One region of the Pseudomonas macauensis genome, then DNA from elsewhere that is predicted to be linked to it. Evidence: predicted binding sites of a transcription regulator. Region 1 holds the regulator's gene; the other holds the start of a gene.
The links. The regulator LexA, encoded in region 1, represses DNA repair genes until DNA is damaged. The targets are predictions, from matches to a motif close to CTGTNTNNNNANACAG.
Positions count from the first base shown of each region.

Region 1 (3,406 bases):
GCGCCCCGCTGAGGCGGGGCGTGCTTATACTGCCGACGTGTAATGCAGGAGGGCCTGGCCATGGCGAACGAACTCTATACCCGCACCAACCAGAAGCTGTTCTTCGCCGGCCTCGCCCTGGAAGCCTGGCGCAATGCCGAAGCGGCGCGCGCGATGAACGCCCAGGCGCGTATCCAGGCCGAGCGCGAAGCGGCGCTGTTTCACCTTTACGGTGCGGTTCTGGGCGTGGCCCATGAGATTGCCGGCTACTACCGCTTGCCCCAGGCCGGTGCGCCGCGCGTCGAGATGCTCCTGAACGCCGAAGTGCTGGCCGCCGCCCCGAGCCCGGAGCTGGCGGAAATGGTCGAGCTGGCGCAATCGCCGGAAGCTTGGCTGGGTCGCCTGCTGGCTGCCTACGCCGCCTTGTTCCAGCCGCCGAGCGAGCCGAAAAAAGCCAAGGTCGATCCGACCCAGCCGCTGATCCAGGCGGTGAATGTCGATGAAGAGGCACCGGTCGAACTGGGCAACGAAGAGCTCGAAGCCTGGCGCAAATCCCTGAAAGAGCTGGTGCTGCGCTTCCGCGCATCGCTGACCGAGCTCTGATTGGTGCTCTGATACGCAGAGCTGCGACCGTCCGGTCGGCTGGCGGAATGTTGCGCTAGGGTGTAGCGAATGTGACTGTTACACTACGGGTTCTGCTGTGGAGAACCTTCGCTATGCCAACCTCATTTCTGGAAATCGTAGAGCTGCCTGACGGGCGTATCGTGCTGCGTCGCGCGGATGATGAGGAGTCGCTGGTGACCCTGGAATTCTCCGCTGACGCCAAAGGGTTCCTGCAGGGTCAGCACATCGAAATCGCCAAGGCGATGTTCAATGTCGGCGTGCAGATGGCCGGCCGTCTCGCCGAAGGTGGCGACATGAGCATGGACGACGAAGGTCCGCGCGTTCTTCACTAAGGCTCGTTCCGGCTTCGCGGCGTTCGCGGCGAAGCCTCTCCCTCATCCCAGACGAATATTCAGACTCTGCGCTTGACCGGCAACGGCGGCGCGGGACAGTTGCGTGCGCGCCTTGGCGTTGAGATTCAGCCAGCTCACTACCGTATGACTGTTGCCCAGGCGCAGCGCTTCGCAGGCCAGGGCTTGGGCGGCTGCCTGGTCGCGCGCCGGCAGCAGCAGGATGCGCTCGCGGTTCAGGCCGGCCTTGCGCAGCCAGTCCGGGGTCAGGCTGGAGGGCGGGGCGATCAGCGTCAGCCAGCGGGAATCGCTTTCCTCGCTCAACTCGCGGAGCATCGGCGCCAGCAGCGTCAGGCACTGGCCGGGGAGGCCGCGCAGGGCGATCTCGCTGAAGGCGCTCTCGTCGTCGGCGGGTTCGTCTTCCATCAGCTCCGGAAGCAAAGGAGCAGTACCGCTCGCCCAGAGTGCTTCCTGGAACAGCGGGAGTTGCGGCAGGTTCAGCGGCTGCGGGTACTGCATGGATATCTCCTGTTCAGCGACGGATCACGCCGACGCTCAAGCCTTCGATGACCAGTTCCTGTTCCTTGAGGTCGACTTCGATGGGGGCGAACTCGGGGTTCTCGGCGATCAGCCAGACCTTGCTGCCTTCGCGCTTGAAGCGCTTTACCGTGACTTCCTCGCCGAGGCGGGCGACCACGATCTGGCCGTTGCGCGCTTCGCGGGTGACGTGCACGGCGAGCAGGTCGCCGTCGAGGATGCCGACGTCCTTCATGCTTTGCCCGCGTACGCGCAGCAGGTAGTCGGCCGGCGGGTTGAAGAAGGTGGGGTTGATGCGGCAGGTGTCGTCGACGTTCTGCTCGGCGAGGATCGGAGCGCCGGCGGCGACGCGACCGATGATCGGCAGTTCGTCTTCGTTGGCGGCGGCCTTGGGTTCGAAGCCGGGGATGCGGATGCCGCGGGAGGCACCCGGGGTCATCTCGATCGCGCCTTTACGGGCGAGGGCTTTGAGATGCTCCTCGGCGGCGTTGGGCGATTTGAAGCCGAGCTCCTGGGCGATTTCCGCGCGGGTGGGCGGATAGCCGTTGTCTTCCAGGCAGCGTTTGATGAAAGCGAGAATCTCGGCTTGGCGCGGCGTCAGCTTCAGCATGTCCATACTCTGGCTTTTTATACAGTGACTGGAATTATATACAGTGAAGGCGCCCTGGCAATGACTAATTTCGCACGGCTGTCGGCGTAGCGGTCGAGGATGTAACCTGTGCGGGCTGGCAAGCGTCTTGCTGAAATTGAAGTCACCTCGTCGCATTGCCCATGTTTTTGTTAACAATCGGTCGCACTTTGCTTGACAATGCGCGAGGCTGAAACGTATGTTTCAAACAAGTGTTTGTCAGGCGGAGTAGCCATGGCCCAGTCGGAAACCGTCGAACGCATCCTGGATGCTGCGGAACAGCTGTTCGCGGAGAAAGGCTTCGCTGAGACTTCTTTGCGTCTGATCACCAGCAAGGCGGGGGTGAACCTCGCGGCGGTGAACTATCACTTCGGCTCGAAGAAGGCGCTGATCCAGGCGGTCTTCTCGCGCTTCCTCGGCCCGTTCTGCATGAGTCTCGAAAAGGAGCTGGACCGCCGCCAGGCCAAGCCTGATGCGCCGCGCGCCACCCTGGAAGAGCTGCTGGAGCTGCTGGTCGTCCAGGCCATGGCAGTGAAGCCGCGCAGCGGCAATGACCTGTCCATCTTCATGCGCCTGCTCGGTCTGGCTTTCAGTCAGAGCCAGGGCCACCTGCGCAAATACCTCGAAGAAGTCTACGGCAAGGTATTCCGTCGCTACATGCTGTTGGTGCACGAAGCCGCTCCGCGTCTGCCGCCGCTGGAGCTGTTCTGGCGTGTGCACTTCATGCTGGGTACCGCGGTATTCAGCATGTCCGGTATCAAGGCGCTGCGCGCCATGGCCGAGAACGACTTCGGCGTGAATACCTCCATCGAGCAGGTGATGCGCCTGATGGTGCCGTTCCTGGCCGCCGGGATGCGCGCCGACAGCGGTGTCAGCGATCCTTCGCTGGCGGGTGCGCAGCTCAAGCCGCGTAACAAGTCGAGCGCCGCACCAGCCAAGGTCTGAACGACGCCCGGCATCGCGCTGGGCGGTGCAGGCCTGATCGGCTAAAGTAGCCAGCCATGGCTGACCTCGATCTCCTCCATATTTCCCTGTCCGATCAGATGCTCTACGGCTTTGCCGGGGAGCAGCTGCGCGTGCGCCTGCCGATCTCCACGGCGGCCAATGGTGCAGGCGAGCGGAGCGGCTCCGGTTGCACGCCGCGTGGCCTGCACCAGGTTCGCGCGCGTATCGGCGACGGCCTGCCCAGGGGCGCGGTGCTCAAGGGCCGGCGCTGGACCGGCGAGGTCTGGAGCCCGGCGCTGCACGATGAGTTTCCCGGCCGCGACTGGATTCTTACGCGCATCCTCTGGCTCAGCGGATGCGAGGC
Region 1 covers NZ_CP138377.1:4,105,282-4,108,687, reverse strand. Annotated here, with positions in the region: gene SD196_RS18815 (DUF6586 family protein) at 61-582, shown strand; gene SD196_RS18810 (hypothetical protein) at 696-935, shown strand; gene sulA (SOS-induced cell division inhibitor SulA) at 978-1,451, opposite strand; gene lexA (transcriptional repressor LexA) at 1,465-2,079, opposite strand; gene SD196_RS18795 (TetR/AcrR family transcriptional regulator) at 2,332-3,042, shown strand; gene SD196_RS18790 (L,D-transpeptidase family protein) at 3,099-3,406, shown strand, end outside.

Region 2 (3,406 bases), 1.0 Mb from region 1:
CCGGAACGGTGATGACCGCTTCGGTGACCGGCTCGCCCAGGTAATCCTCGGCGGTCTTCTTCATCTTCTTCAGGACTTCGGCGGAGACCTGCGGCGGAGCCATCTTCTGGCCCTTGGCCTCGACCCAGGCGTCGCCGTTGTCAGCCTTGACGATGGCGTAAGGCACCATCTTGATGTCTTTCTGTACGACGTCTTCTTCGAAGCGACGACCGATCAGGCGCTTCACCGCGTACAGGGTGTTCTTCGGGTTGGTCACGGCCTGGCGCTTGGCCGGCTGACCGACCAGAATTTCGCCGTCGTTGGCGTAACCGATGATCGACGGGGTGGTACGAGCGCCTTCGGCGTTCTCGATGACCTTGACGTTACCGTTCTCCAGGATGGACACACAGGAGTTGGTGGTCCCCAGGTCGATACCAATGATTTTGCCCATATTTCACTCTCCAGAAATTAGATTCCGCGCTGACCCTGTTGCGGGTCTTTGGCTCGGTTGATTACCCAGATGGGGACCGGGTGGTGGATTTCAAGCCTTCTCGTCGATCGAAGGCGGGGTTTGTTCGGGCGCCTTGCTGACCACGACCATCGCCGGACGCAGCAGGCGACCGTTGAGCAGGTAACCCTTCTGGAACACCTTGACCACGCTACCCGGCTCCAGACGCACGCTCTCTTCCATCGCCATGGCTTGGTGATGCTCGGGATTGAACGGCTCGCCGTGCGGATCGACCGGCTCGAGATTGAAGCGCTTCAGGGTGTCGTGGAACATCTTCAGCGTCAGCTCGATGCCTTCGCGCATCGGCTTGATCGCCTCGTCTTCCGGGTTCGACATCTCCAGCGCGCGCTCGAGGGTATCGACGATCGGCAGCAGGTCGCCGGCGAATTTCTCCAAGGCGAACTTGTGCGCTTTTTCCACGTCCTGCTCGGCGCGGCGGCGGACGTTCTGCAGTTCGGCGACGGCGCGCAGGCTCTGATCCTTGGCCGCGGCGAGCTGCTCTTCCAGCTCCAGCACGCGGGCGTTCAGGTCCTCGGCAGCACCGGTTTCCGGCTGCTCGTTGAACTGGGAATCCCGAGTCTGTTGTTCGTCAGACATGCCACTCTCCTAAAAAAGAAAATAAGCCTTTGAAAACAAAGCGAACCTATTGGTCCGCGGCTCTGCCGTCTATATGGGGCGGATTTTTTCGACTTCAAGGGCGCCGACCTCATGGGCACCCCAATGCGACAGGAGAGAATTGCCAGCGGCAAAAAATACTGTATAAATAACCAGACTTATTGATGGAGCCGCCGCCCATGCTGGTTCACCTGTCCGTGCACAACTACGCCATCGTCGAGCACCTCGATCTCGAGCTCGCCGCTGGCATGACCGTGATCACCGGCGAAACCGGCGCCGGCAAGTCGATCATGCTCGACGCCCTCGGCCTCGCCCTGGGCGACCGCGCCGACAGCGGCGTGGTGCGCCCCGGCGCCGACAAGACCGACATTCTCGCCAGCTTCGATGTCAGCGCGATTGCCGAAGCCCGCGATTGGCTGGCCGAGCGCGACCTGGAGCAGGACGGCCCGTGCATCCTGCGCCGGGTGATCACCGCCGAAGGCCGCTCCCGCGCCTATATCAACGGCACGCCCTGCCCTCTGGGCGACCTCAAGCACCTGGGCGAACTGCTCATCGACATCCACAGCCAGCACGAGCACCAGTCCCTGCTCAAGGCCGACACCCACCGCCGCCTGCTCGACGAATACGCCGGCAGCCAGGACCTGGCGCGCCAGGTGCACCTTGCCGCGCAGCGCTGGAAGCAGACCCGCCAGGAGCTGGACCGCCTGTCGCGCAATGGCGACGAGCAACGCGCTCGCCACCAGTTGCTCAGCTACCAGCTGGAAGAACTGGAAAACCTCGGCCTGGGTGATAACGAACTGGAGACGCTGGAAGCCGAACACAAGACCCTGAGCAACGCCGGCAGCCTGATCGCCGCGTGCCGGCAAGTAGTGGAAATGTGCAGCGAAAGCGATGCCGGCAACGTGCTTTCAGCCCTGACTTCGAGCCTCAATCGCCTCACTGCCTTCCCGAGCCAGCCGGTGGCGCTGGGCGAAGCGGTGAACCTGCTGTCCAGCGCGCAGATCCAGGTGGAAGAGGCAATTGGCGAGCTGAACCGCTTCGTCGACAACTTCGACGCCGATCCCATGCGCCTGCAACAACTGGAAGAACGCATGGACGCCATCTACAGCCTGGCCCGCAAGCATCGCGTACAACCCCACGAACTGCAGGACCTGCAGCAGCGCCTGCTGGATGAGCTGGAAGCGCTGAACGCCGATGATGAAGCCGTCGAGCGCCTGGGCGACGAACTGGCCGCCTATGCCCGTCATTACCAGGAGAAGGCCGAAGAACTCAGCCGCATCCGCCAAACCGCCGCGCCGCAGCTGGCCAAGGCGGTGGAAGTGGAAATGCAGCGCCTGGGCATGCCCGGTGGCCGCTTCGCCATCGACCTGCGCGAAGCCAACTCGGACGAACCCCAGGTGAACGGCCTGGAGCAGCTGGAGTTCCTGGTCAGCGCCAACCCCGGCCAGCCCATGAAGGGCCTGGCGAAAGTTGCCTCGGGCGGCGAGCTGTCGCGCATCAGCCTGGCGATCCAGGTGATCACCGCGCAGACCTCGCGCATCCCGACCCTGGTTTTCGACGAAGTGGACGTCGGCATCGGCGGCCCCACCGCCGAAGTCGTCGGCCAACTGCTGCGGCGTCTGGGCGATCGCGGCCAGGTACTGACCGTCACCCACCTGCCACAGGTGGCTGCACAGGGGCACCAGCACCTGTTCGTGCACAAGGACCGCGACACCAGCGAAACCCGCACCGCCGTGGCCAACCTGAAAAAGGCCGAACGCATCGAGGAAATCGCCCGCATGCTCGGCGGGGTCGACCTGACCAAGGAATCCCTGGCCCACGCACGCAAGATGGTGGACTCCGCCATACAGGGCTGACCCGTAGGGCGTACAACCGGTCGCGGTTGTACGTCGATACACCTACCGCATCGCTGACTTCGCGGCTGAGCTTGGCCAATCATTCCCAGGTCGAACCAGAGCGAAGCGGGACCATGGTCAATCGGCGTATAACGCGGAGCGTTATACGCCCTACGCCCGACGAACCGTGCCACAAACGAAAACGGCGACCCTAGGGTCGCCGTTTCTGCATCTGCGTGTGCTTACTTCTTTTTACGCACGTAGAGCACCAGATTGTGATCGACGAGCTCGAAGCCGCGCTCCCTGACGATCTCCTTCTGGCGTTTTTCGATTTCCGAGTCCATGAACTCGATGACTTCGCCGGTATCGACGCAGACCATGTGGTCATGGTGGCCACTGTCGGCCAGCTCGAAGACGGCATGGCCGCCATCGAAGTTGTGGCGCACCACCAAGCCCGCGGCCTCGAACT
Region 2 covers NZ_CP138377.1:5,100,606-5,104,011, forward strand. Annotated here, with positions in the region: gene dnaK (molecular chaperone DnaK) at 1-430, opposite strand, end outside; gene grpE (nucleotide exchange factor GrpE) at 521-1,084, opposite strand; gene recN (DNA repair protein RecN) at 1,282-2,958, shown strand; gene fur (ferric iron uptake transcriptional regulator) at 3,180-3,406, opposite strand, start outside.
Region 2: a site for LexA is predicted at 1,243-1,258, ahead of recN (DNA repair protein RecN). Genes of this name have one in related genera too.